3 regions of the Priestia sp. P1_B12_1 genome follow, and region 2 is predicted to be linked to each of the others. Evidence: predicted binding sites of a transcription regulator. Region 2 holds the regulator's gene; each other region holds the start of a gene.
The links. The regulator LexA, encoded in region 2, represses DNA repair genes until DNA is damaged. The targets are predictions, from matches to a motif close to CGAACATATGTTCG.

Region 1 (4,258 bases), on a different contig from region 2:
TATATATTAACAAAAAATGTACAGGAGCATTAGTTGGCGTTCATCCTTTTGGCGGTTTTAATATGTCCGGAACGGACTCGAAAGCCGGAGGGTATGATTATCTTCTATTATTTACACAAGGGAAGATGACAGCGAGAAAACAGAAATAAGTTCAGTCTATAGGAAATCAAAAAATTCGACACGAAGCATCTTTAGCTTCGTGTCGAATTTTTTGATTAGTTTAGTCCGTATTCTTTGATTTTGTTGTAAAGGGTGCCGCGTGAAATGCCAAGCAGATCTGCTGCTGCACTTTTGTTTCCATAGGTTTTTTGAAGAGTCTCTTCTATTAGCCTAGCTTCTTGAAGAGAATCTTCTTCTTTTTGAACTTCTGTGAAAGAACTTGCATCCTTCAGATTGTCAGGAAGGTGCGTAAGGGTAATCAACGACTGATCACTTAGAAAAATCATTCGTTCAATCGTATTTCTCAGCTCGCGAATATTGCCTGGCCAATCGTATTGCATAAAGGCTTCGAGAACTTCAGAGCTAATGAAAGGAGCCTTCTTTTTATACTTCTTGCTGAATTCCTGTACAAATTGCTGTGTTAATGCTTCGATGTCTTCTTTATGGTCTCGAAGCGGCGGAATAATAATGTTGATGACGGTCAGTAAATAGTAAAGATTTTCATGGAATTCACCGGCTTTTAGCAACTCTTCCAAAGGCGTCGTGGTAGAGGCTACAATTCGGGTTTGAACTTGAATTTCTTCCGTGCCTCCAACGTGATAAAAGGATCGTTCTTCCAAGTAACGGAGAAACTTAACTTGAATTTCAAGAGGCATTTTATCAATTTCTTCAATAAATAACGTCCCGTTGTGAGCCTGCTCCAGTTTTCCCGCAATGGTAGTTGGATCTTCTGAAAAGACATCTTTTTGATGACCAAAGAGCTCAATTTCCAGGAGTCCCGATGGAATAGTGGCGCAATTTAAAGATAAAAAAGGTTCTTTATGTTTGGATCCACCGTAGTGGATAGCCTGAGCCAGCATTTCTTTCCCAGAACCAGGTTCTCCCGTTAATAAAATAGGCATATCTGTAGATGCCACTTTTTTGGCAATGTCAACGGCTTGCTTAATTTCAGGACTGATACCCGCGAAAGAAGAAAATGGATTATCTTTTGGGATGAGAAGAGACACATCAATTTCTTCATTTAATCTTACAATATTGGTAATGTCATGTTCAGTTGCGACTCCACCTATGACTCGATTGTTTCTTATAATAGGAGATGCATTGATGAGCACGTGAGTTTGTTCATTAGGACGATGATACGTTCCGCGTACAGGGCGCCCTTCATTTAGAATCGTATGTAGAATGATGGATTCATCTTTGAAATGCTCTCCGATTTTTCTACCCATAATATCATCTCTCTGAATCTTATACGTATGTTCCGCAGCAGTATTCCACAAGATTACATTTCCTTCATTATCGACGGCTGTCACTGCATCATTAATGGTTTCTGCCAATGTATCAAAATAGGAAGCTAATATCTCATTTTGGCTATGCAAATGTGTAATCCACTGTGAAGGTGTTACAAGTCCTATTGTGGTTTCTTGGTTTTCTGCTTGAATGAGGACTGGTCTGTTCCAGTTTGTGTTGGCTTGTAAATTGGCTAACGTAGAAGTAGAAGATGAAGGCCAATTTGTATCCGCTATTACTTTTTTTATGGACGATGCCTCGTCATGACCTGTTAACAGGTATCGTTCATCTTTTTGTATTACATAAAAGGTACTTGCTGTGACTATAACGAAGTCATAGTTTGAAAGTTCAGATTTCACTTTAGCTAAAGAAGTTGATTCTTCAACTGTTATAAAGGAGTTATTTATAAGAACTTGATCAACGCTTGCCATACTAAACCCCTCTCAGTACATATTTTTTATACTGTATCATAATTTAGAAATTGGCGCAAAAGCCTATCTCTTTCAAACAATTATGCAGCTTACTTTCTTTTATTGCTTTCATCTAAAGAGTTGTATTCCCTTCGAAAAGGGTAGTATAAGAATTTAGTGGGTAATAAAGTAACAGGGTAAAAAATAAAAACAAACAAACACTATATAAGATTAATACTCATTAGTTTCATTTATGATTATAAAGTGATAAAATACGAATATCAGTTCGTGTTTTCGGTTTTTACATATCGTAATAAAAATAGATAAAACAAGAAAATGGAAACGGAGGCCTTCATTTGAAAGATCAGTTTGAATTAGTATCCCCATATCAACCGCAAGGTGATCAGCCAAAGGCAATTGAAAAGATCGTGAAAGGAATTAAAGAAGGTAAGCAGCATCAAGTTTTGCTAGGTGCTACAGGAACGGGAAAAACCTTCACCATGTCTAATGTTATTAAGGAAATAAATAAGCCGACACTAATTATGGCTCATAACAAAACGCTTGCTGGTCAATTGTACAGTGAGTTTAAAGAGTTTTTTCCTAATAATGCAGTTGAATACTTTGTCAGTTACTACGATTACTATCAGCCTGAAGCCTATGTACCTCAAACAGATACATTTATTGAAAAAGATGCAAGCATTAATGATGAAATTGATAAACTTCGTCACTCGGCAACTTCTTCTCTCTTTGAACGAAAAGATGTCATTATTATTGCCAGCGTGTCCTGTATTTATGGTTTAGGTTCTCCGGAAGAATACAAAGAAATGGTCGTATCTCTTCGAGTAGGAATGGAAAAAGAGCGTAATCAGCTGCTTCGTACGCTAGTGGATGTACAGTACGAAAGAAATGATATTGACTTTAAGCGCGGAACGTTTCGCGTTCGCGGTGATGTTGTGGAGATTTTTCCTGTATCTCGAGATGAACACTGTATTCGCGTTGAGTTTTTCGGCGATGAAATTGACCGCATTCGAGAAGTTGACGCTCTAACAGGAGAAATTATTGGAGATCGTGAACATGTAGCTATCTTCCCGGCATCTCACTTTGTCACGAGAGAAGAAAAAATGCGTGTTGCCATTCAAAATATTGAAAAAGAACTAGAAGAACAGCTAGAGAAGCTAAAAGAAGCAGGAAAGCTTTTAGAAGCGCAGCGCTTGGAGCAGCGCACGCGCTACGACCTAGAAATGATGAGAGAAATGGGCTTTTGTTCGGGAATCGAGAACTACTCTCGTCATTTAACGCTTCGTCCCGCTGGTTCTACACCTTATACACTGCTGGACTTCTTCCCGGAAGATTTCCTTCTTGTTGTGGATGAATCACACGTTACGATTCCTCAAGTTAGAGGAATGTACAATGGAGACCAAGCGCGTAAACAAGTGTTAGTAGACCATGGTTTCCGCTTGCCGTCCGCATTAGATAACCGCCCGCTTAAATTTGATGAATTTGAACAGCATATTAACCAAATTGTTCATGTTTCTGCAACACCAGGTCCTTACGAACTTGAGAAGGCACCTGATGTAATTGAACAAATTATCCGTCCAACGGGATTATTGGATCCAAATATCGAAGTTCGACCAATTGAAGGACAGATTGATGATTTAATTGGAGAAATTCACGACCGGATTAAGCGAAATGAACGAGTGCTCGTTACGACGTTAACAAAGAAAATGTCTGAGGATTTAACGAACTACTTAAAAGAAATTGGCATTAAAGTTCAATATCTTCACTCTGAGGTGAAGACGCTCGAGCGTATTGAAATTATCCGAGAGCTGCGGCTTGGAAAATATGATGTGCTCGTAGGAATTAACTTACTTCGTGAAGGTTTAGATATTCCGGAAGTTTCGTTAGTAACCATATTAGATGCGGATAAAGAAGGATTCTTGCGTTCAGAACGATCGCTTATTCAAACCATCGGACGTGCTGCGCGAAATGCTAATGGACATGTCATTATGTATGCAGATCGCATCACAAACTCCATGGATATTGCTATCAATGAGACCAAGCGTCGTAGAAGTATTCAAGAAGCTTACAATGAAGAGCATGGTATTACACCGACAACGATTCAAAAAGAAGTTCGAGGCTCAATTCGTGCAACAGTAGTAGCAGAAGATACAGAAACGTATGAAGAAGCACCGGCATTTGATAAGCTCAACAAAAAAGAAAAAGCAAAGCTCGTAGAAGAAATGGAACAAGAAATGAAAGAAGCAGCCAAAGCGCTTAACTTTGAACGCGCAGCTGAGCTTCGTGACTTGATTCTAGAATTAAAAGCGGAAGGGTGATAAAACATGGCGATGGAAAAAATCGTGGTAAAAGGTGCACGAGCCCACAATTTGAAAAATATCGAT
Region 2 (4,258 bases):
CTAGCTGATATACCCATGTAGTAAAATAAACGCTTTGGTTAAATTCATAATTTCCTTTTGCGATATTACGCGCGGCATCTAACATGACAAGAAAGTCAGATTTTACAGGCGTTTGAACAGAAAGCATCCATGCTAGTCGAATACCTAAGGTCAAAACGATCAGTGAAATAAAAAAAACAGTTTTGTTCATGTATCTACTTGCAATAGCTATTAGAAAAATGACAAGGAAAGTGATAAAGATTCCTTCAATAATAAATGAATTACTTAAAGCCAAGCCCTTTAATTCCAATGAATTTGTCATCGCATTATAACTGCCCCATAGAGACCATGTAAGAATAATGACACATAAAAAGATCAGGCTTTTGGATAAAAATGATTTAAGCATATTACCTCCTGCAAATTATTTCAAAGATAAGGTACAAAATTCCTACCCTATGATACCATATTTTATTATTTTGTATATATTTTTCTTATAGAGTATAATGTTAGATTGTTCTGAAATTACGACAGCGGCATAACGTTTGATAAAAGGGTAAGCCGAGTAGGAAAACGATTTTGTAATAGAAAAAGCTGTTTGCATCCATACGTATGCGAACAGCTTTTATGTTTTAAACCGATCTTTTAATAAATTCCATAGGGAACTCACTCCGAGACTAATGCTGATCAGAATTCCTGACAGAGCTACTATTAAAGCGATATATTCAAAGATAGAAAACTGCTTCATGCTATCCCAATTGATGTTTCCCTTTAGTTTGCTAATAACTAAATTCATTCCGTAAATACCGGAAAGAACCGTATAAATCGTTAAAATTAATAATAAGTAATTGTGACGTTTGGCTGCGATTTTCTCTTGATTTTGGTACAAAGTACCAAGGGTTTCTTTGACTTCTTGATAAAGAGAATTGATATGAAAGATTTTTTTAAAGAGCTCAGAAAACTCTTGACCTTCTGTGCGAGAGCTAATTTCTAAAAATAAATATTTACCTGAAAACACGGTAATAGAGCGGATTAGTCGTTCAATGCCCTCTGAATTTTTATGAAACGTGAGCTGCGAATATTCATAAGATAATTTTAGCAACACGATTTTATAGAAAAAATGTAAAAATAAATTATAGTAATGCTGGCCAAATAGATGATTCATCAAAAGCTGATCCGTTTTAGAGTCTGTCGATTTAGAAATACACGAAAACACATGGTCTGTTATGACGTAATAGGTTTCAGGAGCCCACCTTTCATACACGTGTTTAGTATTATACGTTTTAATATACTCATGATTGTGTGCAGAAATAAACGCTTTCCCGTCAGGCGTATAGCTATTTAGCTGCCCAGTACGAAATAAAGTTGTGGAATTAATTTCTTGCTCTTGATTTACCGTTACATAACTTAACACAAACATCCGTTCATCGATAAAATAAGGAAGGCTCCCAACGTGCTGTTCACGCGTGGCTTCTTTCTTGATGTGTTCGTTCAAAAATGGCGCAAGCTGTGAAAAAATATAATCTTGCACTTTGCTATAGCGATGATGTTCATAGGTAATGGTGGATCCATGCTCTTCAGCAAGCTTCGGTTCTAGTACACGAAAATGATTCATGAATTCTAAAATATCATCATAGGTGTAATGATTATGGCTCATCTCAGTGCGAATGGTCATGACGCCAATTTCAAAAGGACATAAAAAAACATCCACAGACAGCACGTTGCTAGACACGGTGGTGGAGGAAGTGTGTAACGTAATAGTATGGTCTATTTTTTTGGAAAATCGAAGCAACCCTTCTTTTTCGCACGAGTCAGGGAATAGAATGCATTCAATGTAAGGAAGAAAATATTGATCCAGGCTATCATGAGATACGTAATACTGTTCTCCGTAGTATTCTTTTTCTAAATGTTTTTTTTGAATGGAAAAAAATTCGAACAAATTTTCTTTTAGTGCATGAACAAGCTGCTCTTTATTTTTTCGGTCAAAGGAAAAAGGAAAAAGAAACATGTTCATTGCTTTGGTAGGTACGATGGTTTGAAATGGTTCTGTTTTCCTTGGTGTATTGGTCATAAACTACATCCTTCTTATGGTCGGTTGTATTTCCTTGTAAGAGTCGAGGAAATGCAGATAGAAAGTAAAAGGTGAAACAAGCTTTACAAAAACCGTTCTACCTGCCTGCGGTGATTCAACGTATCATTTATAATATGCCAATTTTTTTAGAAAACAAACGTAAAAAAACCAACTAACATCATGATTAGTTGGTTTTACATACAGTGTCTGATTAGTGAATCGTGCGATATACACCAGTTACTTTTCCTAAAATCGTTACGTGGCGAAGAATAATAGGCGCCATCGTTGAATTTTCAGGCTGTAAACGAACGAAATTTTCTTCTTTAAAGAAACGTTTTACCGTTGCTTCGTTGTCCTCGGTCATAGCGACCACAATATCTCCATTATTAGCTGTTTGCTGCTGACGTACGATTACCATATCGCCATCTAGAATACCTGCTTCAATCATACTTTCTCCCATAATTTCAAGCATAAATACATGATCATCTGGAGAAACGAATTTATCTGGAAGAGGGAAATATTCTTCCACATTTTCAACGGCTGTTATAGGAAGACCCGCTGTTACTTTACCGATAACAGGAACATTAATGACATTGCTTTTAGGGATGTTTACTTCATCTAGTTGAAGAACTTCGATTGCTCTTGGTTTTGTTGGATCTCTGCGAATTAACCCTTTGCTTTCTAAACGAGCTAAATGCCCGTGTACAGTGGAGCTAGAGGCTAATCCTACCGCTTCCCCAATCTCGCGAACAGAAGGCGGATAACCTTTTAATTTTACTTCGTGCTTAATAAAATCTAGTATGTCTTGTTGACGTTTTGATAGCTTCATATTTTTCACCTCGATTTTAGCTATTCTTTAGGTGAATTATACCACGTGATGTGTCAATATACAAACATAAGTTCGAAGAATTCCATTGACAGAAACAAATGTTCTCAATAAAATAAGAACATATATTCTGATAGGGGGATCATAATATGCAACAATTCTTACATTCTATGAAACATTACGCTATTTTTTTTGCAGCAATCGCTGCACTTACATATGTATTGACGCTGGTTTTAGGAGCGGATAAAGTAGATTTAGACAAATATTCAACGGTTACTATTACAAAAGGAGATACGCTTTGGGACTTGTCCAACAAGTATCATAATCACCACCATTTGACCACCAATGAATTTGTTAAATGGGTTGAAGACGTCAATGATTTAAACTCAGACACTGCCCAGTCTTTATCTCCTGGAGATAAATTATATATTCCTGTTTTAAAACAAGAGTTACATAATCAAGTGGCAATTGAACAGTAGTGTGTAACGGCCGTTCCTGAATATTGTTAGAAGCCGAAAAGGTCGTGATAAAAGTGGACGCCATTATTTATTGCCGTGTCAGTACGGATAAAAAAACCCAAGAAACATCTTTACAGCGCCAGCAAGAAGAATTAAAAAAGCTTGCTGGTCTTCACCATCTAGACGTAAAAAAAGTCGTGATGGAAAAAGCAAGCGGATATGACGTAGACAGAGAGGGTATTTTGGATGTTCTTCATACAATGAAAGAAGAGAAGATCTCTGTGCTGCTTATTCAAGACGAAACACGATTAGGCAGAGGAAATGCCCGAATTGCGCTGCTTCATGCTTTTCATAAAGAAAATGCTACCATCTATACGATTAGTCATCAAGGTCAGCTTCAGCTTTCAGAATCTGATTCAATGGTGTTAGATATTATTAGCTTAGTGGAAGAGCATCAGCGGAAATTACATAATGCTAAAATTAGAAGAGGAATGAAAAGAGCCGTAGAAAACGGTTATCGTCCGCAGAAAAATTTAAAAAATCAAGGAGTTAACTCGGGAAGGGAAAAAAAAGAAGCGCCTATTGAAGAAATTGTCCGCCTTCGTCATAACGGCTTAACCTTTGCTGAAATTTCAGTTACGCTAAAGGGTTTTGGCTATAATATTTCAAAAGCGACGGTACATCGCCGCTATCAAGAGTACCAAGAGAGTGCTCAATCTCTTGATAAAACGAAAGAGATTTAGTAAGATGACTACATGTTGCCGAAGCGGTTCGGTAATTTTAATTATTGATTATAAGGAGATAGGTTTTATATGCTATCAAAAGATAAACTTGCTCGTATTAATGCTCTTTCAAAAAAGGCAAAGGCTGAAGGTCTGACAGAATCTGAAGCGAAAGAACAGCAAGAGCTACGTCAGGAATATTTAA
Region 3 (4,258 bases), on a different contig from region 2:
GCAGCTAAAAGTATTTATTCCAGAAGATTATTCTATTTAATAAAAAGCGTAAAGGGTATGCCTTTGCGCTTTTTATCTGCTAATAAATTAGTACCAGATATTAAAAGTAGGTGTTATAATTAAGTATCAACTGATTTGAGGTGGAGAAATGATACAGTCAAAAGCTAGAATTACGGGAATGGGGATATATACACCAAAGCAAAAATTAACGAACGACCATTTAAAAGAAATGGTTGATACAAGTGACGAATGGATTGTACAGCGTACGGGAATGAAAGAACGACGAATTGCAGGGGAAGGCGAATACACGTCCACGCTTGCCATTCAAGCCGTTGAAAATTTGCTTAACCGATATGATGTAAAAATAGAAGATGTAGATGCAATTATTGTTTCGACAACAACGCCGGATCACTTTTTTCCTAGCGTAGCATGTCAGGTTCAAGATTACTTTCATATTGATCAAGCTGCTGCATTTGATCTAAGTGCCGCATGCGCCGGTTTTACATATGGACTTCATGTGGCGAACGGCTTAGTGACGTCGGGATTGCATAAAAAGATTTTAGTTATTGGTGCTGAAGTCATGTCGAGAATTACAGATTATACGGACCGGGCCACATGCGTGCTGTTTGGTGACGGAGCGGGGGCTATGCTTGTAGAGTACGATGAGCATAATCCAAGTTTCTTAGGATGTCACTACGGAACGGACGGAAGCGGAGGGGGAAATTTATATCGTTCTAACTTATCTAATACTCTTTCAGGAAAAGAAATTAACTCGAGCGGGAATTTAGTTCAAAACGGGCGTGAAGTATACCGCTTTGCTGTACGAACGATTCCAAAAGGAGTAGAAGCATTATTAAAGAATACTCCCATTTCTCTTTCTGATGTAAACTGGTTTATTCCGCACAGTGCAAACCTTCGAATGATTGAAGCAATTTGTGCTAAAACAGGTGTTTCAATGGATAAAACGTTAACGAGTGTGCAATACTGCGGAAATACGTCTTCAGCTTCTATTCCGCTTGCTTTAAACGAAGGAATAATGACAGGAAAAGTACAGGATAATGACCTCCTTATTCTCTATGGGTTTGGAGGAGGATTAACGCACTGCGGTCTGTTAATTAAATGGACGTGTAAAGAAAAAAGCTAAAAGGCATCGCCTTTTAGCTTTTTAGATTTTCACTACAGAGCTTTTTATTGTCGTTCCAAGAGAGTTTATTCTTTTTATAACGGCAGGTTTACTGTATTTTCAGCGCAAACATATATAATAGAAAAAAACCGCTTTTTTACAGCGGGTTTTCAGCCGGCTTTTGGAATAGTAAAACCTACTCCAAAGACGTCGCGCACATCGTGTACGACCACAAAAGCTTGTTCGTCGACTTTATGAATAATACGCTTTAATTCTAGCAGTTCTTGTTTGTTCACAACTACGTACAATACGTCTTTTGCTTCTTTTGTATAGCTTCCATGAGCGGAAAAGACAGTGACGCCGCGCTGCATCTTTTTATTGACTTGTTCGGCTACTTCAGCTGAACGGTGTGAAATAATAGTGATTGCTTTGCGAGGGTTGAGTCCTTCAATGATATAATCAAGCACTTTCGTTCCGATGTAAAGAGAAATAATCGTATACATCGTCTTTTCTCCACCGATGACAAAATAAGCGCTTGCTACCACTAATAAATCAATTGCCAGCATCGTTTTGCTAATATTCCAGTCTAGATATTGATTAGCTAAGCGGGCAATAACTGCAGAGCCTCCGGAAGTTCCGCCGCCTCTAAACACAAGTCCGAGTCCTACCCCAGCTAAAATACCAGCAAAAATAGCCCCCAGTAGCGTATCGTCAAGAGGATTTCCCAGTCCTTCAGTTATATGTAGGAATAGAGACGTGAAAATAATACATATAATTGTGTAAACAATCACACGTTTATGAAGCAATTTGTATCCGATTAGTACCAGCAAACCGTTTAATATAAAGTTTGTGATACCCGGAGACCAGCCTAATACATAATAGGTAATCATTGTTACACCGGTTACGCCGCCTTCTGCTAATTCATTTGGAATAGCAAAGTAATTAATGGCCAGTGCAAAAATGAGGCTCCCTAGAATAATGAGGATAATTTCTTTTATTTTATTAATCATGAACGTTACCTCCAATCATCAAAAACTCCGAAAACACAGTCATGACAATGTATTATACCAACTCTAGAGACCGAATTAAAGATGGGATATTATTATTTTTTTTAAAATCAGTTTCTGCTATTAACATAAAATCTTTTGACAGTTTTTATGGAGTATGAAAAAATGAATTGTTTGCTTTTATTTTGATTAAAAAGTTTTGCAATGAGAATGTTCGTTCGGTAAAATAGAAGCAAGAGTCAAGGGGGAGAATGAACGTGTATCAAGATGAATTAAAACAGTATGCGAAGTTAGTAATGCCCGAGCATTTAGAGAAAATGAAGAAAATGTACAGTCCCGAGGCGCATAAGCAGTCCTTAGGGTTGAAAAAAGAAAAGATTGAGCATATTGAAAATGTCATTATGAACAGTTACTCGGAGCATCATCCAGTAACGCTTCACGTCTATGAAGCAGGACATATTCAAAGGTATGAACGAGTGACGATTGATAAAGTCTCGCTGCAGTCGAATATGCTGATGGTTACAGGCCCTTGTTATACATATTCGATTCGAGCGGATGCAGTAATTGAAGCAGATGTATGGAAAGATGAAAGCTACTCTAGCTAAGAGTAGCTTTTTTGTTCGTTTTGTATCTTTTTTTTAACGCATGCATACAATACATAAAAGCATATTCTGCGAGTAGTAACTTCTAGCTACTAGGAAATTTTAATTAAAGAAGGGATCATTGTATGCAAAATGAAAAAACTCAAGTAAGAGAAATCGAATTAACGCAGTTCATTAAGAAAAGACTCGTGCGTTTTATCTCAAGTTTAGCTATTTCTTCTGCCCTTGCTTCCATATTATATATGCTTCTATTTTTATTTAAATGATGGGTCACTTTGAGTTGTCCAAAAAGGTGGACAACTTTTTTGGTGTGTAGGCTTTTACGAAATCAGGACAAGCTATGGCTGATTCAGTCAGAAAAATTCAATCGGTCAAGAAATAGTCAAAAACAGTCATAGCTAATTGAGTAGAAGAAAACCTTTACATATAATGAGAAAAGTAGACAAATTCTTGAATTACCAGCATATTTCCTTTTGTATTAACTATTATTAAACCAAATGCAAATTTAACTATTCGTTCAAAAAACTTTATTTTGTAATTAAAAAAATGAATGTTTTTGATTTTTTATGATTGATTTTGAATGTAAACCGTGATAAAGTAAGTACATGAAATAAATGAAAACGCTTTTTTGAAAAAGGAGCTAGAACATGTTAACGCCGGAGAGACATCAACTAATCTTAAAACTTTTAAAAGAGAAAGAACTTGTAAAAGTACAAGAGTTTATCGAAGTTACAGGCGCTTCGGAATCCACCATTAGAAGAGACTTAAGTCAACTAGAAGAAGAGCAAATGCTCAAACGTGTTCACGGTGGCGCTTCGCTTATTCGCAGTAAACGAATCGAACTGAGCGTTATCGAAAAATCTGCTAAAAATGTTCAAGATAAACGAAACATTGCAGAGTATGCGGCTTCCATTATAAATGAAGGTGACTGTATTTTTTTAGATGCAGGAACTACAACGTATGAAATGATTCCTTTTTTAAAGCAAAAAGATGTAGTAGTCGTGACAAATGGTTTAATGCATTTAAATCCGATGCTAGAACAAGGTATCACCCTCTATTTAATTGGGGGATCTGTTAAACATAAAACGGGCGCTTTAATTGGCAATGGAGCTCTTTTAAGTCTTGAGCAATATCGTTTTGATAAGTGCTTTATGGGAGCGAATGGGATTCATCATCAATATGGATATACAACTCCTGACCCAGAAGAAGCATTGATCAAGCAAACGGCAATGAAGCTGTCTAGAGAATCGTATATTTTATCAGATTCCACTAAGTTTTTTGAAACAAGCTTTGCGAAAATAGCCGATTTACATGAAGCAAAAATTATAACAAATGACGTACCTAGCGATGTACTTATACAGTATGCAAACAAAACAGACATAAAGGTTGTGAAATCATGATTTATACATGTACGTTGAACCCATCCGTTGATTACGTAGTACATGTTTCAGCATTCGAAGAAGGCGGGCTTAACCGTACAACGAATGAAGCCAAGTTTCCAGGAGGAAAAGGCATTAACGTCTCTC

Region 1: uvrB (excinuclease ABC subunit UvrB) is a predicted target of LexA. The motif match lies at 2,132-2,145, and genes of this name have one in related genera.
Region 3: AC1D0Y_RS13120 (YolD-like family protein) is a predicted target of LexA. The motif match lies at 2,338-2,351, and genes of this name have one in related genera.

What each region holds. Positions count from the first base shown of each region.
Region 1 is NZ_JBFTZR010000005.1:222,058-226,315, forward strand. It holds gene pruA (L-glutamate gamma-semialdehyde dehydrogenase) at 1-149, shown strand, start outside; gene AC1D0Y_RS18220 (sigma-54 interaction domain-containing protein) at 216-1,877, opposite strand; gene uvrB (excinuclease ABC subunit UvrB) at 2,213-4,192, shown strand; gene uvrA (excinuclease ABC subunit UvrA) at 4,199-4,258, shown strand, end outside.
Region 2 is NZ_JBFTZR010000001.1:290,380-294,637, reverse strand. It holds gene AC1D0Y_RS01600 (glycosyltransferase family 39 protein) at 1-385, opposite strand, end outside; gene AC1D0Y_RS01595 (magnesium transporter CorA family protein) at 602-2,047, opposite strand; gene lexA (transcriptional repressor LexA) at 2,259-2,876, opposite strand; gene yneA (cell division suppressor protein YneA) at 3,023-3,352, shown strand; gene AC1D0Y_RS01580 (YneB family resolvase-like protein) at 3,406-4,074, shown strand; gene AC1D0Y_RS01575 (DUF896 domain-containing protein) at 4,144-4,258, shown strand, end outside.
Region 3 is NZ_JBFTZR010000003.1:412,261-416,518, reverse strand. It holds gene AC1D0Y_RS13135 (sulfate/molybdate ABC transporter ATP-binding protein) at 1-40, shown strand, start outside; gene AC1D0Y_RS13130 (beta-ketoacyl-ACP synthase 3) at 149-1,144, shown strand; gene AC1D0Y_RS13125 (YitT family protein) at 1,294-2,133, opposite strand; gene AC1D0Y_RS13120 (YolD-like family protein) at 2,382-2,735, shown strand; gene AC1D0Y_RS13115 (hypothetical protein) at 2,858-2,998, shown strand; gene AC1D0Y_RS13110 (DeoR/GlpR family DNA-binding transcription regulator) at 3,380-4,132, shown strand; gene pfkB (1-phosphofructokinase) at 4,129-4,258, shown strand, end outside.